One region of the Nonomuraea muscovyensis genome, then DNA from elsewhere that is predicted to be linked to it. Evidence: riboswitches for the same ligand, from Rfam matches in the RefSeq annotation. Region 1 holds a riboswitch; the other holds the start of a gene.

What was found. A riboswitch is a leader RNA that binds a small molecule or an ion and turns the genes downstream of it on or off. The one in region 1 is predicted to bind glycine.
Region 2: it holds a riboswitch for glycine, as region 1 does, so the genes downstream of both, gcvP (aminomethyl-transferring glycine dehydrogenase) here and gcvT (glycine cleavage system aminomethyltransferase GcvT) in region 1, are expected to answer to the same signal.

The regions. Positions count from the first base shown of each region.
Region 1 covers NZ_JACHJB010000004.1:884,793-899,901, forward strand. The annotation lists gene FHU36_RS41860 (aldehyde dehydrogenase family protein) at 1-392, shown strand, start outside; gene FHU36_RS41865 (3-oxoacyl-ACP reductase) at 398-1,162, shown strand; gene FHU36_RS41870 (gamma-glutamyl-gamma-aminobutyrate hydrolase family protein) at 1,179-1,868, shown strand; glycine riboswitch at 1,944-2,041, shown strand; glycine riboswitch at 2,042-2,137, shown strand; gene gcvT (glycine cleavage system aminomethyltransferase GcvT) at 2,172-3,257, shown strand; gene gcvH (glycine cleavage system protein GcvH) at 3,254-3,643, shown strand; gene FHU36_RS41885 (L-serine ammonia-lyase) at 3,696-5,072, shown strand; gene FHU36_RS41890 (hypothetical protein) at 5,059-5,604, opposite strand; gene FHU36_RS41895 (DUF6286 domain-containing protein) at 5,723-6,322, opposite strand; gene FHU36_RS41900 (amino acid deaminase/aldolase) at 6,460-7,653, shown strand; gene FHU36_RS41905 (DUF3618 domain-containing protein) at 7,693-8,034, opposite strand; gene bcp (thioredoxin-dependent thiol peroxidase) at 8,187-8,660, shown strand; gene FHU36_RS47015 (HNH endonuclease) at 8,771-9,292, shown strand; tRNA gene FHU36_RS41920 (tRNA-Leu) at 9,246-9,318, shown strand; gene FHU36_RS41925 (sensor histidine kinase) at 9,677-10,858, shown strand; gene FHU36_RS41930 (response regulator) at 10,890-11,540, shown strand; gene FHU36_RS41935 (ABC transporter ATP-binding protein) at 11,648-12,400, shown strand; gene FHU36_RS41940 (ABC transporter permease) at 12,402-14,906, shown strand; gene FHU36_RS41945 (SUKH-4 family immunity protein) at 15,066-15,109, opposite strand, start outside.
Region 2 covers NZ_JACHJB010000002.1:89,574-104,682, reverse strand. The annotation lists gene FHU36_RS16875 (MBL fold metallo-hydrolase) at 1-375, opposite strand, end outside; gene FHU36_RS16870 (CGNR zinc finger domain-containing protein) at 465-1,067, shown strand; gene FHU36_RS16865 (hypothetical protein) at 1,086-1,427, opposite strand; gene FHU36_RS16860 (ArsR/SmtB family transcription factor) at 1,585-1,944, shown strand; gene FHU36_RS16855 (SRPBCC family protein) at 1,941-2,414, shown strand; gene FHU36_RS16850 (DUF6069 family protein) at 2,411-2,872, shown strand; gene FHU36_RS16845 (hypothetical protein) at 2,897-3,175, opposite strand; gene FHU36_RS16840 (hypothetical protein) at 3,432-3,641, shown strand; gene FHU36_RS16835 (tetratricopeptide repeat protein) at 3,817-4,626, opposite strand; gene FHU36_RS16830 (serine hydrolase domain-containing protein) at 4,793-6,247, shown strand; gene gcvP (aminomethyl-transferring glycine dehydrogenase) at 6,250-9,132, opposite strand; glycine riboswitch at 9,287-9,382, opposite strand; gene FHU36_RS16820 (MerR family transcriptional regulator) at 9,406-10,026, opposite strand; gene FHU36_RS16815 (bifunctional nuclease family protein) at 10,175-10,645, opposite strand; gene ftsR (transcriptional regulator FtsR) at 10,836-11,471, opposite strand; gene FHU36_RS16805 (double zinc ribbon and FHA domain-containing protein) at 11,495-12,007, opposite strand; gene FHU36_RS16800 (mannose-1-phosphate guanyltransferase) at 12,289-14,793, opposite strand; gene clsA (cardiolipin synthase ClsA) at 14,798-15,109, opposite strand, start outside.

The DNA of each region.
Region 1 (15,109 bases):
CCCCCTATCTGCAGGGCGCGTGCCCGTCCGGCAAGGGCTACTGGTTCCCGCCGACCGTGCTGACCTCCAAGGTCACCGACCGCGCCTTCACCGAGGAGATCTTCGGCCCGGTCGTGTCCGTGGTTCCGTTCGCGGACGAGGCGGAGGCCGTGCGGATCGCCAACGACACCCGCTACGGCCTGAGCGGCTCCATCTGGACGCGTGACGTCGGCCGGGCCCTGCGGGTGGCCAGGGCGGTCGAGGCCGGCGCCCTGTCGGTCAACTCGCACTCGTCGGTGCGCTACTGGACGCCGTTCGGCGGCTTCAAGGAGTCGGGACTCGGCCGCGAGCTCGGCCCCGACGCCCTGGCGGCGTTCACCGAGACCAAGAACGTCTTCATCTCATCGGAGTGACTCACATGCAGCGTTTGCAGGAGCGCGTCGCCGTCATCACCGGCGCGGGCAGCGGCATCGGGCTCGCCACGGCGCGCCGTTTCGCCGAGGAGGGCGCCCGGGTGGTGTGCGTCGACGTCGACGAGGAGGCCGGCACCAAGGCCGCCGCCGAGGTCGGCGGCCGCTACATCAAGGCCGACGTGACCAGCGAGGCCGACGTCGCCCGGATGTACCAGACGGCGTTCGACTCCTACGGCAGCGTCGACATCGCCTTCAACAACGCCGGCATCTCGCCGCCCGACGACGACTCCATCCTGGAGACCGGGATCGAGGCGTGGCGCCGCGTCCAGGAGGTGAACCTGACGAGCGTCTACCTGTGCTGCAAGCACGTCATCCCGTACATGCAGCGGCAGGGCAAGGGCTCGATCATCAACACGGCGTCGTTCGTGGCCGTCATGGGATCGGCCACCTCGCAGATCTCCTACACCGCGTCCAAGGGCGGCGTCCTCGCCATGTCGCGCGAGCTCGGCGTGCAGTTCGCGCGCGAGGGCATCCGGGTGAACGCCCTGTGCCCCGGCCCGGTCAACACGCCGCTGCTGCAGGAGCTGTTCGCCAAGGACCCGGAGCGCGCGCAGCGCCGCCTGGTGCACGTGCCGATGGGCCGCTTCGCCGAGGCCACGGAGATCGCCGCCGCGGTGGCGTTCCTGGCCAGCGACGACTCGTCGTTCATCACGGGGTCGGAGTTCCTGGTGGACGGCGGGATCTCCGGCGCGTACGTGACACCCCTGTGAGAGTCCTGGAGTCATCGTGAGTCGTCCCGTCATCGGCATCACCACCTACGTCGAGCCCGCCCGGTTCACCGTGTGGGACATGACCGTCGCGCTCCTGCCGTACACGTACGTGGAGCAGGTGGAGCGGGCGGGCGGCCAGCCGGTGCTGCTGCCGCCCGCCGGCCGGCCGGCCGAGTTGGTGGGGCGGCTCGACGGGCTCATCGTGGCCGGCGGGGGCGACATCGACCCCCGCCGGTACGGTGCCGAGCAGCACGAGAGCACCGGCTACCTCCGCCCGGCGCGCGACACGACCGAGTTCGACCTGCTGTCGGCCGCGCTCGACGCGGAGCTGCCCTACCTGGGCATCTGCCGGGGGCTCCAGGTGCTCAACGTGACTCTCGGCGGCAGCCTGCACCAGCATCTGCCCGAGGTGGTCCGCCACACCGAGCACGCCCCGGCCCCCGGCCGCTTCGGCCACCTGCCCGTCTGCGCCACGCCGGGCTCGCGGGTGGCCAAGGCGCTGGGCGCCGAGCCCGTGGAGGTGCCGCACTACCACCACCAGGCCGTCGACCGGCTCGCGCTGGGCCTGACCGTCACGGCCGTGGCCGACGACGGCACGATCGAGGCCGTGGAGCTGGAGTCGCGGCACTTCGCCGTGGGGGTCCAGTGGCATCCGGAGGCCGCCACCGACTGCGCGCTGTTCGAGGCGCTGGTCGCCGCCTGCTGACCGTCGCGGCCGCCCTGGTGGAAGCCGCCGCGCGACAACGACCCCGTCCCGGCACTAGGCTGGCGGCATCACCGGCGACACCGTGCGGGAGAGCGCCCTGGTAGCCATCCAGAGCCCCTGAAGGAGCAAGCCCTCCCCGCAAACCTCTCAAGGCAAAGGACCGCACGGCCGAGGTGACCTCTGGAAAGCAGGCCCGCGGGCCTCGCCGAAGGTGAAAGTCCGGCAAAACTCGGGCGAAGCTCTCAGGCATCCATGACAGAGGGGGAGGATGCTGGCATCCGACCCTGCCCAGAGGTGCGCTTCATGTCACGACCCACACCGCTGCGAGACGTCCACGAGAGTCTCGGCGCCACGCTGACCGACTTCGCCGGCTGGCTCATGCCGCTGCGCTACGGCAGCGAGTCGGCCGAGCACAACGCCGTGCGCAAGGCCGCCGGCCTGTTCGACCTCTCACACATGGGCGAGATCTTCGTGACCGGGCCGCAGGCGGCCGAGGCGCTCGACTACGCCCTGGTGGGTCACCTGTCGGCGGTGGCCGTCGGCCGCGCCCGCTACACCATGATCGTCAACGAGCGCGGCGGCGTGCTCGACGACCTCATCGTCTACCGGCTGGGCGAGGAGGAGTTCATGGTCGTGGCCAACGCCTCCAACTACGAGCTGGTGGCCCGTGAGCTGACCGGGCGCGCCGAGGCGTACGACGCGGTGGTGGACGACCGGTCCGAGCAGTACGCCCTGATCGCCGTGCAGGGGCCGCGCGCCCAGGAGATCCTCGCCACGCTCACCGACGCCGACCTGGCCGGGCTGAAGTACTACGCCGGCCTGCCCGGCCTCGTCGACGGGCGGCAGGCGCTCATCGCGCGCACCGGCTACACCGGCGAGGACGGGTTCGAGCTGTTCGTGGCCGCCGAGGACGCGGTGCCGCTCTGGCACGCCCTGACCGCGGCCGGCGAGTCCGCCGGGCTCATTCCCGCGGGACTGTCCAGCCGCGACACGCTCCGGCTGGAGGCGGGCATGCCGCTGTACGGCAACGAGCTGAACGCGGACCTGACCCCGTTCGACGCGGGGCTGGGCAGGGTGGTGAAATTCGACAAGCCCGGCGACTTCGTCGGCAGGGCGGCGCTCGAGGCGGTCAAGGACGTGCCGCCGCGGCGCCGGCTGGCCGGCCTGGTCGCGCGGGGTCGCCGGGTGCCCCGTCACGGGTACCCGGTCACCAAGGACGGTGCCGTCGTCGGCGAGGTCACCAGCGGGGCCCCTTCCCAGACCCTGGGCAAGCCCATCGCGATGGCCTATGTCGACGCCGGCGCCGGTGAAGGTCTGACCGTGGACATCCGGGGCAGCCACGAACCAGTGGACGTCGTCGAGCTGCCCTTCTACAGGAGGAACAAGTGAGCAACATCCCCGACGAGCTGAGCTACACCAAGGAACACGAGTGGGTGGCCGGGCTCGACGAGTCCGTCAACGTGACCGTGGGCATCACGGCGTACGCGGCCGAGGCCCTGGGCGACGTGGTCTACGTGCAGCTTCCCGAGGCCGGCACGACCGTCCAGGCCGGTGACTCGGTCGGCGAAGTGGAGTCCACCAAGTCGGTGAGCGAGATCTACGCCCCGCTCGGCGGCGAGGTCGTCGAGGTCAACCAGGCCGTCGTGGACGACCCCTCGCTGGTCAACAACGACCCCTACGGCGAGGGCTGGATGTTCCGCGTACGCGTGGAGGGCGACCCCGAGGACCTGCTCTCGGCCGAGGAGTACAAGGCACTCACTTCGGGCGAGTCCTGACCGAACCGCCGGGGCCCGGCCGGGCCCCGGCCCTCATGAAGGGCGCACATCAATGGCGATCAGCGTCTTCGACCTCTTCAAGATCGGGATCGGCCCGTCCAGTTCCCACACCGGCGGGCCGATGGCCGCCGCGCACAGGTTCGCGCGCGGCCTGCACGAGGACGGCCTGCTCGACCGGGTGGCCCGCGTCGAGGCCATCCTGTACGGCTCGCTCGGGCTGACCGGCAAGGGCCACGGCAGCGACAAGGCCGTCCTGCTGGGCCTGTCGGGCGACAAGCCCGAACTCGTGGACGTGGACGGCATCGACGCCCGGCTGGCCGAGATGCGCGCCTCCAGCACGCTCCGGCTGTTCGGCCACCAGGAGATCCCGTTCGTCGTCGGGGAGGACCTCGTCTTCGAGCGGAAGATCTCGCTGCCCGGCCACCCCAACGGCATGCGCTTCACCGCCCGCTCCGGCGACGGCACGGTGGTGCGGGAGAAGGTCTACTACTCCGTCGGAGGCGGCTTCGTGGTGGACGAGAACGCCACCGGGGCCGACCGCATCAAGCCCGACGACACCGTGCTGCCCCACCCGTTCACCACCGCCGAGGAACTACTCAAGCACTGCTCCAACACCGGGCTGTCCATCTCGGCGCTGATGCTGGAGAACGAGAAGGCGTTCGGCCGCACCGAGGCCGAGATCCGCGCCGGTATCCTCAACCTGTGGCGCGTCATGTCCGAGTGCGTCCAGCGGGGCATCGGCAAGGAGGGCGTCCTGCCCGGCGGCCTGAAGGTCAAGCGCCGGGCCAACCAGCTCCACCGCAGGCTCCAGAGCGAGACCGCCGGCACCGATCCGTTGCAGGCGATGGACTGGGTGTCGCTGTTCGCCCTGGCGGTCAACGAGGAGAACGCGGCCGGCGGGCGGATCGTCACCGCCCCGACGAACGGCGCGGCGGGCATCATCCCGGCCGTGCTCACCTACTACTCGCGGTTCGTGCCGCACGCCGACGACGAGGGCGTGATCCGCTTCATGCTGACGGCGGCGGCGATCGGGGTGCTGTTCAAGGAGAACGCCTCCATCTCCGGGGCCGAGGTCGGCTGCCAGGGCGAGGTCGGCTCGGCCTGCTCGATGGCCGCGGCCGGGCTGACCGAGGTGCTGGGCGGCACCCCGGAGCAGGTGGAGAACGCCGCGGAGATCGGCATCGAGCACAACCTGGGCCTGACCTGCGACCCGATCGGCGGCCTGGTGCAGATCCCGTGCATCGAGCGCAACGCGGTCGCCTCCATCAAGGCCATCACCGCCGCCCGCATCGCCCTGCGCGGCGACGGCCGCCACTTCGTCGCCCTGGACAAGGCCATCAAGACCATGCGCGACACCGGCCGCGACATGCTCGACAAGTACAAGGAGACCTCACGCGGCGGCCTCGCCGTCAACGTCATCGAGTGCTAGCGGACGCCTGCCGGGAGGACTGGCGGGAGGACTGCCGGCGGACGTGCAGGCGGACGATCGTGCCGACCTCGTCGTCGCAGACCTCCCGGCGGATGCGGCCCACGATGTCGCGGTCGAGCTTGCCCGCCATCGCGCCGACGTCGGCCGACGGCGGACAGGTGACGGCGACGCGCAGCCGGACACCGTCGCCCACCACGCGCACCCCGGCCCGGCTGAGCCCCTCGACGTCCTTGAGCCCGACGCACAGCATGGCCGTCCCCGTGCCCGACCGGAACCCCCGCCGGCCCCAGCCCAGGCAGATGAGCAGCCAGCGGAGTGTCACCAGGGCCAGCAGCACCATCCCGAGCGCCGCCGCCCACAGCGCCCACGGCTGGTCGGCGATGGCCTCGGCCGTGCGGTCGGGCAGCACCTTCGCCCGCGGCGGCAGCCCCGGCAGTTTGCCCTTGCCGCGCAGCCACATGTAGGCCGCGGCGAGGAGCAACAGCGCGCCCACGACGGCCAGGCCGATCCGGTTGCCCCCGTACTGCCGCATCACCGCTCCCTCCACCGTGACCGCTCGTCCCGCCGCGGCGACCGCCCGTCGGTCTCCCGCCGCATCACCGCGCCTTCCCGCATCACCGCGCCTTCCCGCATCGCCGCGCCTTCCCGCATCACCGCCCCTTCCTGCGCAGGCGCACCACGACCTCTCCCGCGGCGAGCGTGCCCACCCCGGCCAGGCGGTCGCCCACGGCGATACCGACCTGCCTGAGCATCGCGCCCGTGCTCTCCGCCCGGGTCACCACGGCGACCTCGATCGTGCGCCTGCGCAGCCGTACCCGGGCCCGGTCCACGCCCTCGACCTCCTCCGCGACGGCTCGCAGGGTGCGGCGCAGTCCCACCCGGGTGATCCCGATGACGATCTTCGGGTCGGACGTCTCGACCGGCACCAGCCTGCAGCGGCCCGGCAGGACGGCCAGCCCCAGCAGCGTCAGCCCCGCTCCCGCCACCCACAGCGCGGCGAACGGCAGCTCGCTCCACGTGTGCCGGCCCGCCAGTTCCAGGACGCGATCCACCGGCAGCCACCGCAGCGGGCTCCCCAGCAGCGCCGACACCACCTCGGCCGCGGTGCCCGCGAGCACGACGGTCAGGATGAACGCGACCACGGCCCCCGCGGGTGTGCGAGCAGGTCGCAGCGCCCGGGTGGACCGGCGGAGCGGGCTCTCGTCCGCGGCGACGCCGGCACCGGGGAGTATCTGCTGGAACGTGGTCATCACACCGATCAGAGGTACAGGGGCGAGGCGGCCGGGGGTCCCGCCCTCGCCGCCGGTTTGCAGGATCATTACGAGCCATCCGGACAACGTGAACTGCCCTCATGTTCATTTGCCGGATATGCGGATACGCTGCCGATATGGACGACCGCCCGCGCTACGACCGCGCCACAGCGGCTCTCGACCCGCCCTTCGCGATGCTCGACCTCGTCGCCCTGCGCGCCAACGCCGCGGATCTCGTCCGGCGGGCGGCGGGCAAGCCGATCCGGGTGGCGACCAAATCCATCCGCTCCCGGCCGGTGCTCGACCGGATCCTGGCCATGGACGGCTTCCGGGGCCTGATGGCGTTCACGCTGCCGGAGGCGCTCTGGCTGGTCGCCGAGGGGTTCACCGACGTACTGGTGGCGTATCCGACGGCGGACCGGCAGGCGATCACGGCCCTCGCCGGCGACCCCCGGGCGGCCCGGGAGATCACGCTGACCGTGGACTCCACCGAGCACCTCGACCACCTCGACCGCGTGCTGGCCCAGAGCCGGCCCCGCCAGGAGCTCCGCATCTGCCTGGACATCGATGCCGGATATGTGGCCCTCGGCGGGAAGTTCCGGGCAGGTGCGCTCCGCTCCCCCGTCCGCGAGCCCGAGCAGGCCGCCGAGATCGCCGCCGAGATCGCCAAGCGTCCCGGGTTCCGCCTGGTGGGGCTGCTCGCCTACGAGGCGCAGATCGCCGGCGTCGGCGACACGCCACCCGGCAACGCCCTCATCAGCCGGGCGATCCGGATCATGCAGGCCCGCTCGGCCCGCGACCTCATCCTGCGCCGCGGCCGCGTCGTGAACGCCGTCAGCGGGCTGTGCGACCTCGAGTTCGTCAACGGCGGCGGCACCGGCTCGGTCGAGCGCACCGTGCGCGAGAAGGCCGTCACCGAGGTGGCCGCCGGATCGGGGTTCTTCCATCCCCGCCTGTTCGACTTCTACAGCGGCTTCACCGGCCGGCCGGCCGCCCTGTTCGCCCTGCCGGTCGTCCGGCGGCCCGCCCCGGGCACGGTCACCGTGCTCGGCGGCGGCTACGTCGCCTCGGGCCCCGCCGACCCGATGCGCCTGCCGCAGCCGTACCTGCCCGCGGGCCTGCGCTACGCCCCCGACGAGGGCGCCGGCGAGGTGCAGACGCCTCTGCTCGGAGAGGCGGCCTACGACCTGCGGGTGGGCGACCGCGTGTGGTTCAGGCACGCCAAGGCCGGGGAGCTGTGCGAGCGGTTCGCCACGCTCCACCTGGTGGAGGGCGACACGCTCGTGGAGTCGGTGCCGACCTACCGCGGCGAGGGCAAGACCTTCCTCTGACCCGCCGCGACCGCCCGCCGGCCGTCCCCTGCGCCCGCCTCAGCGGCGGCGGCCGCGGCGGCGCAGGAGCGCGACGGCCGCGCCCACCACGAGCACGGCGCCCAGCCCGATCAGCACCGGCGCCAGGTTGGGCGGCTCCTCCTCCCAGAGCCGGTCGGCGTCGGCGCCGTCCCCGGCCCGAGGCAGCGACCGAGGCGCGACGCCCAGCGCGTCACCCACGGACGCCACGAAGTGTCCCGCCCGGGTCCGCACGTCGGCCACCGTGCGTTCGGCGACCCGCTTGGGGCTCACCCGGTCGGCGATGGCGTCGACCGTCTGCGCCAACTCGGCGCGCGTCCGCGCGATCCGCCGCTCCAGCTCGTCGGGATCGGTGTCAGCCATGGATCTCCTCTCGACCACGCTCATGGTCGTCCTCGTCCCCGAGATCGGGACGGGCACACCCGCTCTGGCCGTGATCAGTCTGTCAGGTCGGCACGCCGTACGGCACAGCAGGCGGGCCGGTAGGTTTTGCTGGAAGAACTCTGGAGGGCCCCATGACCGAAACCAAGCTCGCGCCCGGCGACGCCGCGCCCGAGTTCACGCTACCCGCCGCCGACGGAAAGACCGTCGCGCTCGACGACCTCCGCGGCAAGCGGGTGATCCTCTATTTCTACCCTGCCGCGATGACCCCGGGCTGCACCAAGCAGGCGTGCGACTTCCGCGACAACCTGAACCAGTTGACGGCGGAGGGTTTCGTCGTTCTCGGCGTGTCAAAGGACAAGACGGACAAGCTGCTTAAGTTCACCGAACGCGACGCCCTGACGTTCCCGCTCCTGTCGGACCCGGACCTCGATGTCCACAAGACCTACGGCGCGTACGGCACCAAGAAGCTCTACGGCAAGGAGGTCGTGGGCGTCATCCGCTCCACCTTCGTCATCGACGCCGACGGCAAGATCGAGCAGGCCCTCTACAACGTGAAGGCCACCGGCCACGTGGCCTCCCTGAAGAAGAAGCTCGGCCTCTCCTGACCCACCCGCGGGCCCCATTCGCACAAGGTCCACCGATCCGGAATCCCCCACACGGGGAAGGTGAATGAAGCACCGGAGAAATGTCAGTGGCATTTTCTACGATGGGGCCCATGGCGGCTTACCTCAAATACACGCCTGAAATCCTTGCCGAGGCCGCGGCCGGTGCACGTAGCGTGGCGGACATACTCCGCCATCTAGGCATTAAGTGGACAGGCGGCAGCCACGCTCACATCAGCCGGCGCCTGAAGCACTTCGGCATCGACACCTCCCACTTCGTGGGACAGGCTCACGGCAGGGGCAGACCCGCCGCCAACTCCCGGCCCTACCAGCAGATTCTGATCCAGCGTCCACCCGGCTCCATCCGCGAGAAGGCGCCCACGCTGCGCCGTGCATTGCGAGCGGCAGGGGTTCCCCACGCCTGCGCAGGCTGTAGTATTGACGGCACGTGGCAGGGAAAGCCGCTTACGCTCCATGTCGACCACATCAACGGTGACTGGCTCGACAATCGCCTGGAGAATCTGCGCTTCCTCTGCCCCAACTGCCATTCCCAGACCGAAAACTATGCCGGGAAGGGAAAGGCGAAAAGGGGTCGTAGCCCAATGGCAGAGGCGCAGTCTTTAGGTGGCTGTTAGTGTGGGTTCGAATCCCACCGACCCCACACACCCCATTTCCGCGTGACGACCTGCGGTCACGCCCACGGAGGCGAGGTCTCTCCCGACCAAGGAGAGCCGCAGCTGGTGAGGCTCAGAAAAGGCGTGGGCCGGGAGACTCAGGGGACGGGTCGCGCGGCGCTTCCTCTTCGCCGCGCGACCCGACGTCGCGATCATGATCCGCCATCACGATCTCCCTTTACTCGCCCCCCAGCGAGCGCTCCCAATGACAAGGATGCCCAAGGCACCGTAAAGGGCGCGTAAGAGCCGATCTCCCTCTGACGAGGTCACGTAAGACCTGGGTCGTACACCGACTTCCCCCTGAAGGCGGACAAAGCTCGGGCACCGGCTACGTATCGTGATGTTGTGTTCGGCAGGGTACATGAGTGGTCCAAGGGCCACGTCAAGCTGATGGACGCCCTGCGGGTGGCGCCGTTCGTCGGGCTCGTGGTGCTCACGGCCTGGCCGTACGCGGCGAACCCGGCGGCCGGGCCGCCGGGCATGCGGATCGGCCTGGCCGGCTACCTGGCGCTGTCGGCGGCCCTGCTGGCGCCGCTGCTGTGGCAGCGGCGGTGGCCGGTGGCCGCGTTCGCGGGCGTGGCGCTGGTGTGCTTCGGCCAGTGGCTGCTGGAGATCGACCTGGTGCCGGCCGATCTGGCGGTGCTGATGGCGCTCTGGTCCGTGGCGCGCACCCGCGCGTTCCCGTGGGCGCTCGCGGCGGGGCTGATCGCCGAGCTGGGAGTGTTCCTGGTCATCGTGCGCTGGGGCCAGGTGACGTTCAGCATGTTCTTCAGCGGCTCGATCTTCGTCGTGACGGTCTGGCTGACCGGCCTGTACGCCAGCACCCGCCGGCGCTACCTGGAGGGCCTGGAGGAGCGGGCCGAACGCGCCGAGCGCGAGCGCGACCAGCAGGCCAGGATGGCCGCCGCCGCCGAACGCACCCGGATCGCCAGGGAGCTGCACGACGTGGTCGCGCACAACGTCAGCGTGATCGTCGTCCAGGCCGACGGCGCGGGCTTCGCCATCGACCGCGACCCCGAGCAGGCCCGCCAGGCCGTCCGCGCCATCTCCAGGACCGGCCGGGAGGCGCTCGCCGAGATGCGCAGGCTGGTCGGCGTGCTGCGCGAGGGCGAGGCGGACGCCACCGACTACACCCCGCAGCCGGGCCTCGCGCAACTGGAGGAGCTCGTGCGCGGCGCGGGGGTGCCGGCCCGGCTGCGGGTGTCCGGCGCGGCGTGCGAGCTGCCGGAGGGGCAGCAGCTCGTCGTCTACCGGATCGTGCAGGAGGCGCTGACCAACGCGCTCAAGCACGGCGGGCCGGGCGTGCGCGCGCTGGTCGAGCTGGTGTACGGCGGGCCCGACCTGGTGGTGCGGGTCACCGACGACGGCCGCGGGGCCGCGGCGCCGCGCAGCCCCGACGGGCACGGGCTGATCGGGATGAGGGAGCGGGTGGCCATGTACGGCGGCGCCGTGTCGGCCGAGCCGCGGCCGGGCGGCGGGTTCGAGGTGCTGGCCCGGCTGCCGGTGCCCGTGACGAGGGCGGCGTAGTGGCGGGGACGTCCGGAAGCGGAGGCGCGTGGTGATCCGGGTGATGCTGGTCGACGACCAGGAGTTGCTGCGGGCGGGGTTCCGGATGGTGCTGGGGGCCCAGCCCGACATCGAGGTGGTGGCCGAGGCCGGCGACGGCGAGCAGGCGCTGGAGACCCTGCGCGGCACCGAGGTGGACGTGGTCCTCATGGACGTGCGCATGCCGCGCATGGACGGCGTCGAGGCGACGGTCCGGATCCGCGGGCCCAGGGTGCTCATCCTGACCACGTTCGACCTGGACGAGTACGCCTTCGCCGCGGTCAAGGCGGGCGCGTCCGGCTTCCTGCTGAAGGACGTGCCGCCGGCCGACCTGGTCAACGCCATCAGGACCGTGCACGCGGGCGACGCCGTCGTGGCGCCGCGGACGCTGCGGCGGATGCTCGACAGGTTCGCCGCGCACCTGCCCGCCGAGAACCTGCCGGACGCGGCGGAGTTGACGCCGCGCGAGCGCGAGGTGCTGCTGATGGTGGCGCGCGGGCTGTCCAACCTGGAGATCGCAGCCGGGCTGGAGGTCGCGGAGGGCACGGTGAAGACGCATCTGGGCCGGGTGCTGGCCAAACTGGGGCTGCGGGACCGGGCTCAGGTCGTGGCGTACGCGTACGAGGCGGGGCTGATCGTGCCGTTCCATCGGCCGAACGGCTGACCCCGGGTCATCTGGCGTCCTACCCGAAGTCCCTCCTCAGGGCCCAGGGATCGGGCGAAAGCCGCCCCTAGCGTGGTTCGCGTTCCACAAGCACCCAAGGAGTGAACGTGACCCTCACCGAGACGCGGCGCCATGCCCCTCCGGCCGTGGCGGCCAAGGGCCTGACCAAGGTGTACGGCCAGGGCGATGCCCGGGTCCACGCCCTGCGCGGAGTGGACGTGGCCTTCGCCACCGGCGCCTTCACCGCGATCATGGGTCCGTCGGGCTCGGGCAAGTCCACGCTGATGCACTGCCTGGCGGGGCTGGACACCGCGACGTCCGGCACCGTGCACATCGGCGACGTCGAGCTGACCGGGCTGGCCGACAAACAGCTGACGCTGCTGCGCCGCGACCGGATCGGCTTCATCTTCCAGGCGTTCAACCTGCTGCCGACGCTCACCGCCGAGCAGAACATCCGCCTGCCGCTGGAGATCGCGGCCCGCCAGGCGGACCAGGTGCTGTTCGACCGGGTCATCGAGACGGTCGGCCTGAAGGACCGGCTCGGACACCGGCCCACCGAGCTGTCCGGTGGCCAGCAGCAGCGCGTGGCCGTGGCCAGGGCGCTCATCAGCAAGCCACAGGTGATCTTCGCGGACGAGCCGACGGGCAACCTCGACTCGCGCAGCGGCGCGGAGGTTCTGTCGTTCCTGCGCACGTCCGTGCGCGAACTCGGGCAGACGATCGTCATGGTGACGCACGACCCGATGGCGGCCGCGTACGCCGATCGGGTGGTGTTCCTGCACGACGGCGAGCTGGTGTCCGAGCTCGCCGCGCCCACCCCGCAGGGAGTGCTCGACACGCTGATGCGGCTGGAGGGCTGAGGTGCTGAAGACGGCTCTCGCGGGTCTGCGCGCGCACACGCTGCGGCTGCTGCTGACCTCGCTCGCGATCACGCTCGGGGTGGGCTTCATCGCGGGCACGTTCGTGCTGACCGACACCATGAAGGCGGGGTTCGGGCAGCGGGTCACGGCCGAGGCCGACAAGGTCGCCGTGGCCGTGCTGCCGAAGCCGGGCCGGCCCGGCGCCGAGCCGGCCACGCTCCCGGCGAGCCTGCTGCAACGGCTGCGCGCGCTGCCCGGCGTGACCGACGCGCAGGGCCTGACACACGGGCAGGCGCCGCTGCTGGGCAAGGACGGCAAGGCGGCCGGTGACGTGCCGACCTCGGGCGTCTCCGTCGTCCCCGGCGCGCTGAACCGCACCACGATCGTCGCCGGCACCGGCCCCGGCTCCGACGACGCGGCCGCCGTGCTCGACGAGAACACCGCCAAGGCCCAGGGGTTCCAGGTCGGCGACACCATCACCGTGCTCGACCCCGAGGGCGGCAGGCACCCGTTCAAGCTCGTCGGCCTGTTCGACCCCGGCGTGGACCAGAAGCTGGCCTACACCGGCGCCGTCGGGTTCACCCCGGCGACGGCTCAGCGGATGACCGGCACGAAGGGCTTCCACGAGATCGACCTGGCCGGCGCGGACCCGGCCCGGCTCAAGCAGGCCGTGGCGGCCGCCGTGGGCAAGGGGGCCGAGGTGCGGACCGGCACCGAGCTGGCCGCCCTGCTGGCCGCCCAGGCCGGGGTCGAGATCGAGGCGCTGAGCCTCGGGCTGCTGATGTTCGGCCTGGTGGCCATGATGGTGGCCACGCTGGTGATCTACAACACGTTCAACATCCTCGTCGCGCAGCGTACGAAGGAGCTGGCGCTGCTGCGCTGCGTCGGCGCGACCCGCGGGCAGGTGTTCGGTTCGATCCTCATCGAGTCGGCGGTGGTCGGGCTGCTGTCGTCCGCGCTGGGCCTGCTCACCGGTTACGGCCTCGGTGTCGTCACCATGCTGGTCCTGGAGGCGTTCGACGCGCCGCTGCCGACCGGTGCCGGGGTGACGCTGTCGCCGGCGACGATCGTCATCGGGCTGGTGCTCGGCCTGGTGGTGACCGTGGGCGCGGCCCTGCTCCCGGCGCGGACCGCCACGCGGGTCGCCCCCGTCGCGGCGCTGCGCACGCAGGCGGAGGAGCAGACGTTCCGCACCGGCGCGCCGCGGGTGCTGTTCGCCGGGTTCTTCCTGCTGGCGGGTCTGGGCACGACCGGTGTGGGCGCGCTGGTGCTCGAACCCGGGCACCAGGTGTCGCTCTTCGTCGTCATGGGCGGCGGCGCGCTGACCTTCCTGGGCGTGCTGATCCTCGGCCCGGTGCTGGTCAGACCGCTCAGCGCGCTGGTCGGGTGGGTGCCGCGCAGGCTGTTCGGGGTGCCCGGACGGCTCGCCGTGGACAACGCCGGCCGCAACCCCAACCGGGCGGCCACCACGACGGTGGCGCTGACCATCGGCGTGACGCTGATGACGCTCATCTCGGTGGTCACCGCCTCGACCCGGGTGACGCTGGACGCGAAGCTCGACGAGCAGTTCCCCATCGACTACCTGCTGGCCGACCAGACCCGTGAGGCCGTCGTGCCCCGGACGGTCGGCGAGTCGCTGCGGCAGCGGCCGGAGCTGCGCCAGATCGTCCAGATCCGCGGGACGACGGCCACGACAGGCTCCCGGCGGGTGGAGGTGGGCGCCTTCGAGGGGCCCTTCGAGCCCGAGGTGACGGCGGGCTCGCTGCGGGGCCTCCGACCCGGCGAGGTCGCGGTGCGCGCCTCCACGGCCGAGGAACTCGGCTGGCGGGTGGGCGGCACCGTCCCGGTGAAGACCAAGCGGGCCGGCACGGTGTCGCTGGCCGTGGTGGCGCTGGTGGGCGACGACTCGCCGCTGCCGTCGCTCACCGTGGCCCCGGCGCAGTTCGACCGCTACTTCGGGGCGCTGCCCGACTCCAGCGTGCTGGTCAACGTCAGGGACGGCGTCGCCCCCGAGCAGGCGCGCAAGCTGGTGGACGCGGCCGTCGCGGCCCACCCGACGGTCAAGGTGTCGAGCTCGACCGTGGTGCGGGGCGAGTTCGACGAGGCCCTGGACATGTTGTTGATGATCGTCACCGGGCTGCTGGGGCTCGCCGTCCTCATCTCGCTGCTCGGCATCGCCAACACGCTGTCGCTGTCGGTGCACGAGCGGACCCGGGAGTCGGCGCTGCTGCGGGCGCTCGGGCTGACCCGGCCGCAACTGCGCCGGACGCTGTCGGTGGAGGCGCTGGTGCTGGGGCTGATCGGCGCGCTGATCGGCGCGGTGCTCGGCCTGGTGTTCGGCTGGGCGGCGGTGCGCGCCATGATCGACGGGGCTCGCTACGCGGTGCCCGGCGGGCAGATCGCCCTGCTGGTGGCGATGTCGGGGCTGGCGGGTGTGCTCGCCGCGGTGCTGCCGGCGCGCCGCGCGGCGCGGGCGTCCATCGTCGGCTCGCTCGCCACCGGGTGACGCACCCAGGTGCGGGCCGGTCCGCGCGCCCGGACGCCGCCGGGTCGCCCCGGCTGTGCGTGACACCTGAGCCGTGGCCGGGGTGGGGCGCCCCCGGCCTGCGAGCCCTGACCGGGGGCGCCCCGGGAGAAGCGTACGGGCAATCCCGCCCCCGTGGTGTCAGCGGGGGGTCCGACCGGGCCACAACTCGGCGACGGTTTCCG
Region 2 (15,109 bases), on a different contig from region 1:
GCCGCCTCCGGGACGGTCCAGCTCGATCGACTCCCAGTCGGCCAGCCCCTCGGCCCCGCCTCCCAGTCGTTGCCCGCCACCGGGCGTGGTGAGGGTGAGCGGGACGTCGGCGAGCAGGGCCCGGCCGGAGTCGTCGAGGTTGTCGGCGTGTTCGTCGTGGGAAAGCAGGACCACGTCGATGCGGCCGAGGTCGGCGGGGCTGCCGGAGGGGGGCGCGGTCTTGGTCAGGAGCCGGCCATTGGGTCTCGGGTAGTCGCCGGGCGCGTCGAAGGTCGGGTCGGTGAGGAACCTCAGCCCACCGTACTCGAAGAGGGCGGTCGGGCCGCCGAAGACGCGGACGGGGAACTGCTCATTGGTCGTGTCGGCAGAAGCCATGGAAGGGCACCTCACGGATGATAAGCGATTTATCCGTGAGTGACGGTAGTGGTTTCTCACGGATGATTGCAAGTCGTACCATGAGGGCCATGAAGGAGACCGCTCCCGCCACGCCCGTCCCGCCGTCCGCGCCGGGGGCGGAGCAGTACCCCGCCCTCGACTTCGCCAACAGCGCCATTGCCCTGCCCGGTGGCCAGTTCATCGACCTTCTGGGCACCTCGGCGGCCACCAACCAGTGGCTCATCGAACACGGCCTCGCTCCCGCCGGCACCGACGCCGGCCTGCGAGAGATGTGCGCGGCACAGCTGCGCACCCTGCGCGAGCAGATCCGCGCGCTGCTCGCCTCCCAGGTCGACGGGCACCCCGCCCCCACCAGCGCACTCAACGCCGTCAACGACGCACTGACCCGCGCCCCCTCGTCCTGCCTGTTGCACTGGGACCCCACCCGCGGCCTGTACCGCGCCGCCCCCCACCCCACCACCCAGATCGTCGACCACGCCCTGGCGACCCTCGCCGCCAGCGCCGCCGACCTGCTCACCGGGCCCGACACCGAACGCCTCACCGCCTGCGGTTCCGCTCCCTGCAACCGCTACCTGCTGCGGCACGGCCGCCGCCACTGGTGCTCGGTCCGCTGCGGCGACCGCGCCCGCGCCGCCCGCGCCTACGCCCGCCGAACCCGAACAACCCCATGACCCCGTCCGACCTGCCCCCTACTTCGCGCCTCGCCGCAGCTTGGGGAGTACTGGCCGACGCGCAAGAGCGCGGCGAGGATCCGCACTCTCCGCCTCGCGGCAGAAGAGCCCGCCGCTGTCCCCGGAGCAGCATGTTGCCCCTGAAGCGGAGATGCCGGCGGCGAACCGCCCACTGACGTCGCCGACGGCGTGGTTGAGCTTGGTCACGGTGCCACGCTCTCGTCCGGACGCCTGATCCGGAATGCCCGACCTGGCCGCCGGCAGCGCGACGTCCTGCAGCGAGTAGCCGGGGTCGTACTTCCAGCCGACGCCCGGCGACCGGCGGAACCGCTCCCACTCGGCCGGGTCGGAGACACGCAACGCGGCGTTGGTTGCGCAGGGCCTCGTTCGCCGCCGCGCGGGCGGCGGTGTCGCGGTCCTTCATCGCCTGCGCGACCTTGCGGCCCGTGCGAGGCCCTTTCTGCGTGCCGGCGCGCGCTTATTGCACCAATCGGTTCAGTGTTCTATGGTGAACCACATGGTTCAGCAAGAGGTTCTCGATCGCACGTTCGCCGCCCTCGCGGACGGGACCCGGCGGCAGATACTCATCCGGCTCGGCCAGGGTCCCGCCTCGATCGGCGAACTGGCCGAACCCTTCGGCATGTCGCTCACCGGCATGAAGAAGCACGTGCATGTCCTGGAGAACGCCGGGCTGGTCACGACCGAGAAGGTCGGCCGATCGCGGCGGTGCCGGCTGGGAGCCGAGCGCCTGGAGGACGTCATGTCGTGGATCAGGTTCTACCAGCGCCTGTGGGAGCGCCGGCTCGACGGCCTCGACGCCTACTTCACCCTCAAGAACGCCCCTGAGACAGACACCGAGAAGGAGACCGAGCGATGACGCGGAACGACACCGAGACCATCCAGTTGCGCACGACCCGCGTGCTGCCCGCGACCCCCGAGGAGGTCTTCGACGCCTACACCGACGCCGAGAAGCAGAAGATCTGGTTCAGCATCCTCGACGAGGAGCCCGGCATCGTCGAGATTGAGGTCGACCTGCGCGTCGGAGGCCGGCAGACCGCGGCCTGGGGACCTGACGCCGACAACCTGTTCCGTGAGACGCAGACCTTTGTGGAGATCGACCGCCCGCACCGTCTGGTCACCGAGTCCACCGGCAGCGCTCCGGACGGCATGAGCATGACCACCACCGTCGAGGTCACCTTCGAGGAGCACGAGGGCGGCACCCTGCTCACGGTGGTGCAGAGCGGCTTCCCTGCGCCCGAGGTCCGCGACTTCTTCGTCAAGGAGGTCTGGCCGGGAGCCCTCGACCGGATCGAGGCGTACCTGCGCCGCGCGGGGCAGCCGTCATGACACCAGGCGCCACCCCGCGCGCCCCCGCGCGACTCCCTCGCGGCCGGGCCCCCATCATCGTCGCCGCCACCGTGGCCGTCGCGCTGGTCCTCAACCTCGCCGTCTACGCGGTGGGGCGCGCCCTCGGCGGCGACTTCCGCTTCACCGCCGAGGGCAGGCCCGCCGAGGTGGACGCGACCACCCTCGGCGGCTTCACCGCCGTGCCGCTGCTCATCGGGATGACTCTGGTGGCGCTGCTGTCGCGCGTCTGGCGCTGGGTGATCCTCGCGGCGATGGTCGTGGCCCCGGCGCTCGCACTCGTGACGGTCCCGATCATGACCATCCCCGCCGACCTCGACGACACCAGCACCGTCACGCTGGCGCTGTGCCACGTCGCCCTGGTCCCCGTGACGCTCGCCGGCCTCCTGGCACTACGCGCCTACCGCAGCAGCGGGGCACTCGCACCGGCGCCAGAGTAGGGGCGAAGGGTTCGGCGTGCCCCGTCAGGGGTGACCTCCGGACGGGGCACGGACCACTCGGCCGACGCGCACATGTGCGGCTCGGTCGTCCTGCTGCTCGCCCTGGTCGCTTGCCCTCCGGTTCCTCGCTGTCCTGCGAGTCGGCCGCCTCGTCGTCATGGTCATCGTCCGGTGCTCGGGCAGGCAGTTGAGGAGGTTGACGATCTCGGAGTCGGCGCCGCCCTTACGGCCGGTGTCGTTCGACCGCCAGGTGAGGGAGCTCCGCAGCGCGATGACGGTCGTACCGGGGAGGTCGTCGAGCATCGGTGTTCCCTCGCGGGTAAGACGAAGCCCCGCCCGTGGGCGGGGCTTCCGTCTGGCATCGGTGCCGCTGACGACATTGGCCAAGCGGCGAGATGGCCGAGCAGCGCCGCGCTCTGCTCGTCGGTGAGCTCGTCGAGCGCGGCCACGTCGTAGGGCTGCCGCACCCACCATCCGTGACTCGCTGCGACAACTCAGCGACTCTGTGCTATGAAGGCTGCGGTACGGTCCGCTCGCCAACCGACAGCAAAGGAATGCCATGACCAGACTCATCCTCCGCAGCGCCTTGACCACCGCCCTTGTCGTGGCCGGCGCGATTCTCCCCTTCGGCGTGGCCGCTGCTGACGCCTGGGACGACATCGAGATCGTGAGCGGCCCGGCCGAACCACTCAATGGATACATCGATCAGACGTCCGTCATGCTGCAGCACATGGTCGACTTGCTGGGTCGCGGGGTCCCCGGCCCGTAGGGCGATCCCTTCGACGAGCAACGCCTCTGACCCAAGGGCCATCAGGCTCCCCGCCACCTCCGCTTGGAGCGGCAACCTCCGCCTCCTGCTCCAAGCGGCGACGCTCCATCTCGCCCCGCGCCGCCCGATAAGCCGCGTTCGGACCGCACCTGTTTCACAGGTGCCGGTGCCCGGGTCAGGTGTCGCGGCCCAGGCGCAGGCGCACCTCGGCGGCTAGGGTCTCGTCCTCGTGGTCCAGCCCGTACGCCCACACCTGGCCGGCGTCCTCGTCGCGGCCACGCAGGGGCAGCGTGCGGGCCAGCAGCTCGATGGCGAGCGCGCCGGTGCCGGCGTCGGCGCCGTCCTCGACGGCGCCCGCGAACTCCGCGCACGCCAGCTCCAGGTGCGCGATCCCGAGCTGGACCCGCAGCCGCGGCACCGACTCGGCCGGGGCGACGGTGAGCGCGTCGAGGAGCAGGTCGGCCGCCTCCCCCGCCTGCCCGCGCTCCAGGAGCAGGTCGGCGAGCTGCTGGGCGGCGTGCGCGGCCAGCTCGGAGTCGCCGGCGGTGTCGCCGGTCGCGAGCGCCTGACGCAGCGCCTGCTCGGCCTCGCCGTCGTTGCCGGCCTGTATGGCGAGCCGCGCCAGCGCCAGGTGGGCCAGCGGCAGGTAGGCGGGCGTGCCCACCCCGAGCACCGCCTGCCAGGCGCCCCGCGCCTGCTCGGCCCGTCCTTCGCGCTCGAAACCCTGGGCGAGGTGGCAGGCCGCCTGGGCGGCGAACTCGGGATGCCCGGTGGCGAGCGCGGCCCGGGCGGCGGCGCGGGCGCCCTCGACGTCGCCCCGCTCCTCCAGGACGACGGCGAGGCCGACGGCGGCCTGCGCCCGGTCGGGCCCGTGGGGGTCGGCGGCGAGCTCGGTGAGGATGGCCGCCGCGCCGTCGAGATCGCCCTGCTCGGCCAGGCGGCGGGCGGTGTCCAGAGGCGGGGTCTCCAGCTCTGAAGATGTCACGAAAGGCTCCCCTTCGGCGGCGATCGCCCCGAGCCTAACGAGTTCTGACGATCATGTCTGCCTGCTTGCCGGGGAAGGTCTGGGACATCCGTTTGCGAACATCATCCTACGCTGCGTACAGTGTTCGCACAGCGAGCGCACCGTGCGCTCCAGCGGAGGAGTGATCATGAACGACGTGACCCACGACCATGACGGCACCGGGCAGGCGGCCGGTGACCGGGGCGCGAGCGGCTCGGGCGGCGAGCACTTCCCCGTGGCCCGCTGGCAGGCACGGCTCGACGAGCTGCGCGCCGCCCACCACGTCCCCGGAGCGACGCTGGCCGTCCTGACCGGCGGCCGGATCCACGAGTTGGCCAGCGGCGTCCTGCACCGCGGCACCGGAGTGGAGGTGAGGCCCGGCTCGATCTTCCAGTCGGGCTCGATCGCCAAGGTCTACACCGCCACCCTGGTGATGCGGCTCGTCGACGAAGGGCTGCTGCGCCTGGACCAGCCGGTCGCGGAGGTGCTGCCCGAGTTCGGCACCCCCGACGAGGAGGCGACCAGGACGATCACCATCCGCCGGCTCCTCAGCCACACCGGCGGGCTGACCAACGACTTCACCCACGACTCCGGCCGCGGCGACGACTGCCTGGCCAGGTACGTCGAGGCCGCCCGCGGGGTGCCCCTGGACTGCCCGCCCGGCACCGCGCTGTCCTACGGCAGCCTCGGCTACGTCGTGCTGGGCCGGGTCGTCGAGGTGCTGACCGGCCTGACCTGGGACCAGGCGCTCAAGGAGCGGCTGTTCGCCCCGCTCGGGCTGGAGCACTCCATGACGCTGCCCGAGGAGGCGCTGCGCTTCCGCGTGGCCATGAGCCACCTCGGCGAGGCCGGCCGGGACCCCGACCCGGCCCCGGCCTGGGACCTGATGCCCCGCTCGGCCGGCCCGTACGGCAGGGTGCTCATCAGTGCGGGCGACGTCGCCCGCTTCGCCCGGATGCACCTCGACGGCGGCACCGCCCCCGACGGCACCCGTGTCCTGTCGGCCGAGGCGGTCGCGGCCATGCAGCGCCGCGAGGCCGACGTCCCCGACAAGTGGACGGTCAGCGCCGACGGCTGGGGCCTCGGCTGGACCCTGTACGACTGGGACGGCGTCACCGGCTACGGCCACGACGGCGCCGCCATCGGCCAGTACGCCTACCTGCGCGTCGTCCCTGGGGCGGGCGTCGCCGTGGTGCTGCTGACCAACGGCGGCGCCGCCCGCCGGCTGTACGCCGACCTGTTCGGCGAGCTGCTCGCCGAACTGGCCGGCGTCACCATGCCGCCCCCGTTCGGGCCGCCCGCGCAGCCGCCCGCCGTGGACCTCACCCCGCACCTCGGCACCTACCGGCGCGAAGGCGTCGTCATCACCGTCAGCCGGGGGGACGACGGCGCCGCCCGGCTGAGGTACGAGTTCGTCGACGGCATGAAGGACTTCTCGCCACCCCTGGAGGCGGACCTGACGCCGGTGTCGGAGGCGGTGTTCGCCGCCTCCGGAGCCGGCTCGCCCTTCGGCGAGGACCACATGCCCGTCGTCTTCGCCGCCCTGTCGGACGGCACGCCCTGCGTCTACGTCGGGATGCGCGCCACCCCCAAGGTGGCCTGAGGTCAGTCCTCGTACGCCTCCAGCGGCGGGCAGGAGCACACCAGGTTGCGGTCGCCGTAGGCCTGATCGATGCGGCGCACCGGCACCCAGTACTTCCCGTCGCGCAGCGCGGGCACCGGGTAGGCCGCCTCGGTCCGGGTGTAGGGGTGGGGCCACTCGTCGGCCGCGACGGCCTCGGCGGTGTGCGGGGCGTTGCGCAGCGGGTTGTCGGAGCGGTCGTACTCGCCCGACGCGACCTTCGCGATCTCGCCGCGGATGGCGATCATCGCGTCGGCGAACCGGTCGAGCTCGGCGAGGTCCTCGCTCTCGGTCGGCTCGATCATCAGCGTGCCGGCCACGGGGAACGACATGGTCGGCGCGTGGAAGCCGTAGTCGATGAGCCGCTTGGCCACGTCGTCGACCGTGACGCCGGTCTCCTTGGTGATCGGCCGCAGGTCGACGATGCACTCGTGGGCCACCAGCCCGCCACGCCCGGTGTAGAGCACCGGGTAGTGGGGGGCGAGCCGCCGGGCGAGGTAGTTGGCCGACAGGATGGCCTGCTGGGTGGCGGCGGTGAGGCCGTCGGAGCCCATCATGCGGATGTAGGCCCACGAGATCGGCAGGATGCCCGCCGAGCCGTAGGGGGCCGCCGAGACCGGGCCGACGCGGTCGGACGTCGCCGGGTCCGCGGAGCCGTCGCGCAGCGGGTGGCCGGGCAGGTAGCCGGCCAGGTGGGCGCGGACCGCGACCGGGCCGACGCCGGGCCCGCCGCCGCCGTGCGGGATGCAGAACGTCTTGTGCAGGTTGAGGTGGGACACATCGGCGCCGAACTCGCCCGGCTTGGCCAGTCCGACCAGCGCGTTGAGGTTGGCCCCGTCGACGTACACCTGGCCGCCCGCCTCGTGCACCTTGGCGCAGATCTCGGTGATGGTCTCCTCGTACACGCCGTGCGTGGACGGATAGGTCACCATGATCGCGGCCAGGGCGTCGCGGTGCTTGGCGATCTTGGCGTCGAGGTCGGCCAGGTCGACGTTGCCGTCGGAGTCGCAGGCCACGACGACGACGCGCATGCCGGCCATGACGGCGCTGGCGGCGTTGGTGCCGTGGGCGGACGACGGGATGAGGCACACCTCGCGGGCCGCGTCGCCGTTGGCGCGGTGGTAGGCGCGGATGGCCAGCAGCCCGGCCAGCTCGCCCTGGGAGCCGGCGTTGGGCTGCAGGGACACCGCGTCGTAGCCGGTGACCTCGGCCAGCCAGTCCTCGAGAGTGCTGATCAGCTCCAGGTAGCCGGCCGCCTGCTCCTCGGGCGCGTACGGATGGATGGCCGCGAACTCCGGCCAGGTGATGGGCTCCATCTCGGTGCTGGCGTTGAGCTTCATCGTGCAGGAGCCGAGCGGGATCATCGACCGGTCGAGCGCGATGTCCTTGTCCTGCAGCCGGCGCAGGTAGCGCAGGATCGAGGTCTCGGAGTGGTGGCTGTGGAAGACCGGGTGGGTCAGGTAGGCCGACTCGCGGGCCAGCGCCGCGGGCAGCCGGTCGAGCCCGTCGTCGGCGAGCAGCCCGGCCAGCTCGTCACCGGCGACGGCCGGCCGGTCGAGGGCCTCGCCGAACGCGGCCAGCACCCGCTCCAGGTGGGCGGGGGTGGTCGTCTCGTCACAGGCGATCGAGACGTGGTCGTCGTCGGCCCGCCACAGGTTGACGCGCCGCCCGGCCGCCAGGCGGACCACCTCGGCGGCCTTGCCGGGCACCCGGGCCAGCACGGTGTCGAAGAACTCGCCGTGCACGACCTCGACCCCGCCGCGGCGCAGCGCCTCGGCGAGCGCGGCGGCGTGCCGGTGGGTGCGGGCGGCGATCCGGCGCAGGCCCTCGGGCCCGTGGTAGACGGCGTACATGCCCGCGATGACGGCGAGCAGCACCTGGGCGGTGCAGATGTTGCTGGTGGCCTTCTCGCGGCGGATGTGCTGCTCGCGGGTCTGCAGCGCGAGCCGGTAGGCGGGGTCGCCGTCGGCGTCCACGGACACGCCGACCAGGCGGCCGGGAAGCTGCCGCTGCAGGCCCTCGCGCACCGACATGTAGGCGGCGTGCGGGCCGCCGAAGCCGAACGGCACGCCGAAGCGCTGCGACGAGCCGATCGCGATGTCGGCGCCCAGCTCGCCCGGCGCCGTGAGGAGGGTGAGCGCCAGCAGGTCGGCGGCGGCCACCACCAGCGCCCCGGCGTCGTGCGCGGCCTCGGCGACGGCGCGGAAGTCGCGCAGCCGGCCGGAGGCGCCCGGGTACTGCACGAGCACGCCGAAGCACTCGGGCAGGTCTCCGTCGAGGGAGTGCTCCACCAGCGTGATGCCGAGCGGCTCGGCGCGGGTGGCGAGCACCGCCTTGGTCTGCGGCAGCGCGTCGGCGTCGACCACGAACACGTCGCTCTTGGACTTGCCGGCCCGGCGCGCCAGCGTCATCGCCTCGGCGGCGGCGGTGCCCTCGTCGAGCAGGGACGCGCCGGCCACGTCGAGGCCGGTCAGGTCGGCGACGACGGTCTGGAAGTTGAGCAGCGCCTCCAGGCGGCCCTGCGAGATCTCGGGCTGGTACGGCGTGTAGGCGGTGTACCAGCCGGGGTTCTCCAGCAGGTTGCGGCGGATCACGGCGGGCGTGACGGTGTCGTGGTAGCCCAGGCCGATCATGGAGGTGAAGACCTCGTTGCGCCCGGCCAGGTCGCGCAGCTCGGCGATCACCTCGGTCTCGCTCGCGGCGGCGGGCAGCTTGAGCCGGTCCTTGGCCCTGATGGCCTCCGGGACGGCCACGGCCACCAGGTCGGCCACGGACTCGAAGCCCACGGCCTCGAGCATGCGCTGCCGCTCGGGCTCGGACGGGCCGATGTGCCGGGTCGAGAACGGCGGGGCTGACAGGTCGGTCATGGAAGATGCCTCCCGAGGCTGTGGAGACCGGCGCCAGGGCGCGGGCGTGTGCCGGATCTCCCCCTCTGTCATCTCGACCTGAGAGCTTCACCCGCAGAGGGCTTGCACCGTCGGTGAGACGCGCCTGGCGGGCGCGGCTGCTTTCCAGAGTCGCCTCACCCGAGCGGTACAGGTGCCTGAGAGATTCCGGGGAGGGTTGCTCCTTCGGCGCCCCCTGGGACGTGCCCGGGGACTCTCCCGCACGGGGTCGTCAGCCTTGCGCTCTCCAGGTTACTACCCCAGGCGGCGCGCCCGTCGCCGCTGGGCCAGCTCGTCAGCGGGGTGGTCGGCCGGGACGCTGTCCGCGACCGCCGCTCGTTCCCCCGGCAGCTCCGCGAGGCTGCCCTCGACCTCCCGCCAGACCCGGCCGAGCGCGATGCCGAACACGCCCTGACCGCCCTGGAGCAGGTCTATCACCTCGTCGGCCGAGGTGCACTCGTAGACGCTGACGCCGTCGCTCATGAGCGTGATCTGCGCGAGGTCGGCCACCCCGCGATCACGCAGATGCTGCACGGCGGTGCGGATCTGCTGCAGGGACACCCCGGTGTCGAGCAGGCGCTTGACGACCTTGAGCACCAGGATGTCGCGGAAGCTGTAGAGCCGCTGGGAACCCGAGCCCTGGGCGGCTCTTATCGTGGGCTCCACCAGAGCGGTGCGCGCCCAGTAGTCGAGCTGCCTGTAGGTGATGCCGGCAGCCGCGCAGGCCGTCGGGCCACGGTATCCGATGTCCGCCGGCAACGCCGTCGGCTGCTCGTCGAAGAGCAGGCCCTGCTCCCCGGCACGCTGCCGGGCGCTCTCGCGCCGCACCGAATCTTCCTGGCCGGCTGTCTTTCCCTCGCCGCTGCTGACCGCCACGCGGACCTCCGGCTTTCTCTCATCCCGTGGCCTGATCTGGGGGTTCGTAAAAGGGCGACCACGGGTTTCACTTGCACCGTAGGACCGTGACCATGCTCAGTCAACGATCCGGCTCGGCGCGTCGTGAAGCGTAAATGCACTGAAATACCTACCCCGCCCTGCCGAAGTCTTCGGGCGTGATCGTGTCAAGGAACTCCCTGAACTTCTCCACCTCGTCCTCCTGGTCGTCGGGGATGATCACTCCGGCCTCCTGGACGACCTCCTCGCTGGCGAAGATGCGCGCCCCGGTGCGCAGGGCGAGCGCGATCGAGTCGGACGGCCGCGCGCTCACCTCCACCCCGTTGGAGAACACCAGGTCGGCGAAGAAGATGCCGTCGCGCAGGGCGACGATGTTGACGGCACGCAGACCGACACCCAGGGCGCTCAGCACGTCCCTGAACAGGTCGTGCGTCAGCGGCCGCGGCGGCGGCTCCTCGGCCTGGGCCAGCGCGATGGCCGTGGCCTCGGTCATGCCGATCCAGATGGGCAGGAACCGCTCCCCGTGTGCCTCCTTGAGCAAGACGATCGGCTGGTTTGTGGGCATTTCAACGCGTACGCCCACGACCTCCATCTGCAACACGGGCTGCTCCGTATTCGACTGGCCGGTGGCCCGGCACAGGTCATTGGTGGTCCGCTTCTGCAATTCAACGTAACACCCGGCAGGCCCCGAATGTCCCGCCGGAGGGGCCCGGTCCGGCTCGGCCGTCCGGCACCCCCGGAGGCTCGGCCGCGCGGCACAGCGGCGGCGCGGCCGCCCCCGGCCGGGCGGCTCATCCTCCCAGGACGGTGCGCACGCCGATGCGCACCAGCGCGGCGTGCAGGTCGAGCAGCAGCGTGGAGGCCTCCCGGGCCACCTCGTCCGCCTCGCCGATCGCGCCGGGCGCGCGCCGTTTGAGTATCGGCGCGACGGTCTGCTCGACCAGCCCCGCCTCACGCTCGGCCGCCGCCTTGACGGCGCGCAGGTGACGGGCGTGCAGGCCGAAGCGGGCCAGCGCGCCGACGGTGCGCGCCACCTCCAGCGCGTCCTGGTCGTAGCGCCTGGCGCGGGCGGCGAGCAGGCCGTAGTCCTCCAGCTCGGTGAGCGTCCCGTCGTCGATCCCGGCCGCCTCCAGCAGCTCGGCACGGCTCAGCCGCACCTCCTGCGTCTCCTGCGCGCCGGGGACGGCGCGGGGGCGGCCGAGCTCCTCGGCCATCCGATCCTTGATCACCCGCAGCGGGAGGTAGTGGTCGCGCTGCTCGGTGAGGATGTAGCGCAACTGCTCCACGTGCAGGTGGGTGAACTTGCGAAAGCCCGACGGGCTGCGCTCGGGCTCGATGAGCCCCTCACCCTCCAGGAAGCGGATCTTGGAGATCGTGACGTCGGGGAACTCGCCCTGCAGGAGGGCGAGGACCTCCCCGATGCTCATGTGCGAGCGTGCCGCCTGCGAACTCATGCGCCGCCGGCGCTCCGCATGAGGAACAGGAGACGGAACTTGCCGATCTGCACCTCGTCGCCGGAGTGCAGCGGCACCTCCTCGATGCGCTCGCGGTTGACGTAGGTGCCGTTGAGGCTGCCCACGTCGCGCACGGAGAACTGGCCGCCCCGGTGACGGTAGAACTCGACGTGGCGGCGCGAGACCGTGATGTCGTCGAGGAAGATGTCGCTCTCGGGATGGCGCCCGGTGGTGGTGAGGTCCTTGTCGAGGCGGAACCGGCTGCCCTGGTTGGGGCCCCTGGTCACCGTGAGCAACGCCGTGCCCGGCGGCAGCTGTTCGACCAGCGCCTGCTCGGCCAGCAACATGTTGCCGGTCTCAGCCTCGTACGCCTCGATTCCCGCGACGGAGATCGTCGATGTCGTGTCGGCGCTGACCTCGGGCCTGGTCAGCGGAGACCCACAACGGGAACAGAAACGGGCATCCTCGGGGTTGGCGTGCCCGCACTGCGTGCAGTAGACGCTCGGCATCGATCGGCTCGGCCTCCTACCGCGAAGACGCGGCGACGGTGCTCGGGGCGCGCCTCGCTTCGCTCTTCAAGTTTGCGAATGCCGCAACTTACGCTGCTGAACGGCAAAGGTCAAGGCGGGGCGCTGGACGACGGGTTCGGACGGTGACAAAGTTACCGCCGCCCGAGCCCGCAGGTCCATGCCGCCGCGCCTTTACACGATACGATCTTGCACGGCTCTATGCGAACCCCTGCACCCCGTTACGGAGGGTGACATTCCTCTCAGAGGCTCGTCCGGGGAGCTCAGCCGGCCGCCTGTTCGACGACGCGGGCCCAGCGTTCGAGGAGCGCCTGGGCGGTGTCGACGTCCTGAGCCTCGGCCCACAGGTCGGTGACGGGCTCGGTGGCGGCGGGCAGGATGAGCACCCAGCTTCCGTCGTCGCCGGTCACCCGCACCCCGTCGGTCGTGTCGATCCGGTGCCGCCCGGGTCCCGCCTCGACGGACTCGATGACCGAGCGCATGACGGCTCCCTTGGCCGCCCACCGCGTCGGCACGGTGCGCTTCAGCAGCCGCGCCAGGGGGATGCGGGCGTCGATCTGGCTGAGCGAGAGCCGGGTGCGGGCGACGAGGCCGAGCAGCCGCATGAACGCTGCCAGCCCGTCGACGGCGGGCGAGAACTCCGGCACCACGAAGCCGCCCCTGCCGTCGCCCGCGAAGATCATGTCGTGGTCGGCGGCGGCCGAGGTGAGCGCGTCGAGCGTGGTCGGGGTCCACCGCACCTGGACGCCGTGGAAGCGGCAGACCTGCTCGGCGACCCTGGTCGTGGTGACGGGCAGCGCCACCCGGCCGCCCCGGCGTTCGGCGGCCACCAGGTCGAGCACCACGAGCAGGGCGCGTTCCTCGCCGATGAGCTGGCCCATCTCGTCCACGAGGGCGATGCGCTCGCCCACGGGGTCGAAGCGGACGCCGAAGGCGGCCCGGGAGGAGCTGACGAGCTCCGACAGGCGTTGCAGGTCGCGGCGGCGCTCGGCGAGCGTCTCGGTGGGCGAGGTGTCGTCGAGGCGGGCGTTGACGGTGAGCACGTCCACGCCGACCCGGCCGAGCAGGGTCGGCAGGACGAGCGAGGAGGTGCCGCCGGCGCAGTCGACGACGACCTTCATGCCGTCGATGCCGGTCATGTCGATGCGGCGCAGCAGCTCGTGGGTGTAGTCCTCCACGACGCGGGCGGGGTAGTTGAGCTCGGCGATCTCGCCGGGGAAGGCACGGCGGAACTCCTGCCGGGAGAAGACCCGCTCCAGCTTGCGCTGGGCGGCGGCGGGCAGGTCGGCACCCCGGTCGTCCATGATCACGATGTCGGCGCTCTGCGGGTCGCCGGCGGTGGTGCGCAGCGCGATGCCGCCGGCGACGGACTCGCGGGCGGTGTGGAAGCGGGCCACCGGCAGCGGGGCGGCCTCCAGGTCCAGCACGTTGATGGCGCTGGCGGTGAGCGCGCTGATGACGGCCCGCTTGAGCGCCCTGGCGGCCAGGGAGGAGTCGCGGGAGGTGACGACCTGGGCGCCCTTCTTCAGGGTGGTGGCGTACGCGCTGGCCAGCCTTACGCACAGCTCGGGGGTGATCTCGACGTTGACCAGGCCGCTGACGCCGCGCGGGCCGAACAGGCTGCGCTGGCCGCGCGACTCCCAGATGACGCTGGTGTTGACGACCGCGCCGGCCTCGATGGTCTTGAACGGGTAGACCCTGACGCCGCTGGAGATGTACGCCTCGGACTCGATGACGCACTCGTCGCCGATGACGGCGTCCTCCTCGATGCGGGCGCCGGACATCACGTCGGTGCTCTTGCCGATGACGCAGCCGCGCAGGTGGGCGCCGGGGCCGAGGTAGACGTTGTCGTGCACGACGGCCCGGTGCAGGAAGGCCCCCTCGCGCACGACCGCGTTGTTGCCCAGCACGGTGAACTCCCGCAGCTCGGCGCCCGCCTCGACCTTGGCGTAGTCGCCGATGAGCAGCGGCCCCTTGAGCACCGCGTCGGGGTCGACGGAGGCCGACTCGGCGACCCAGACGCCGGGCGAGAGCTCGAAACCGCCGAGGTCCAGCCTGACCCGCCCGGACAGGGCGTCGGCATGGGCCTTGAGGTAGCTCTCGTGGGTGCCGACGTCCTCCCAGTAGCCGTCGGCCACATAGCCGTAGATGGGGGCGCCGGCATCGAGCAGCCGGGGGAAGACGTCGGCCGACCAGTCGACGGGCTCGCCGCCGGCGACGTGGTCGAGGACCTCGGGCTCCATGACGTACACGCCGGTGTTGACCGTGTCGGAGAAGACCTGGCCCCAGGTGGGCTTCTCCAGGAAGCGCTGCACCCGTCCGGTCTCGTCGACGATGATGATGCCGAACTCGAGGGGGTTGGGGACGCGTTTGAGCCCGATGGTGACCAGGGCCGAGGTCTCGCGGTGGAAGCGGACCATGTCGGTCAGGTCGATGTCGGTCAGCGCGTCGCCGGAGATGACGAGGAACCTGCCGTCGCGCAGCCGGTCGGCGGCGTTCTTGACGCTGCCGGCCGTGCCGAGCGGGATGTCCTCGGTGGCGTACTGCAGGTTCATGCCGAGCTCGTCGCCGTCGCCGAAGTAGTTGCGCACGAGCGCGGCGAGGAACTGCAGGGTGACGACCGTCTCGGTGACGCGGTGCCGCTTGAGCAGGCGCAGCACGTGTTCCATGATCGGGCGGTTGGCTACGGGGAGCAGGGGTTTGGGCTGGTTGGCCGTCATCGGCCGCAGCCGGGTGCCCTCGCCTCCCGCCATGACGACCGCCTTCACACGATCACTCCTTTGTGGTCGCAGTCACGAGCCGGCGCACTTGTACCACATACAGTGCCCCTGCCCACCAGTACAGACCTGTTCCCCACAGAGCGAAGGCCCATCCCGTGATTCGCGCCAGGTCGGCGTACCAGCCGGTGTGGGAGGCGAGGAAGAGCAGCGGGAAGGCGTACATGAGGTTGAACATGGCGGCCTTGCCGAGGAAATGCACCTGGAGTGCCCGGTAGCCGTGCCGGCGGAGGACGGGGATGAAACAGGCGACGAACAGTTCGCGGCCGAGGATGACGGCCACCAGCCACCAGGGGATGACGTCGCG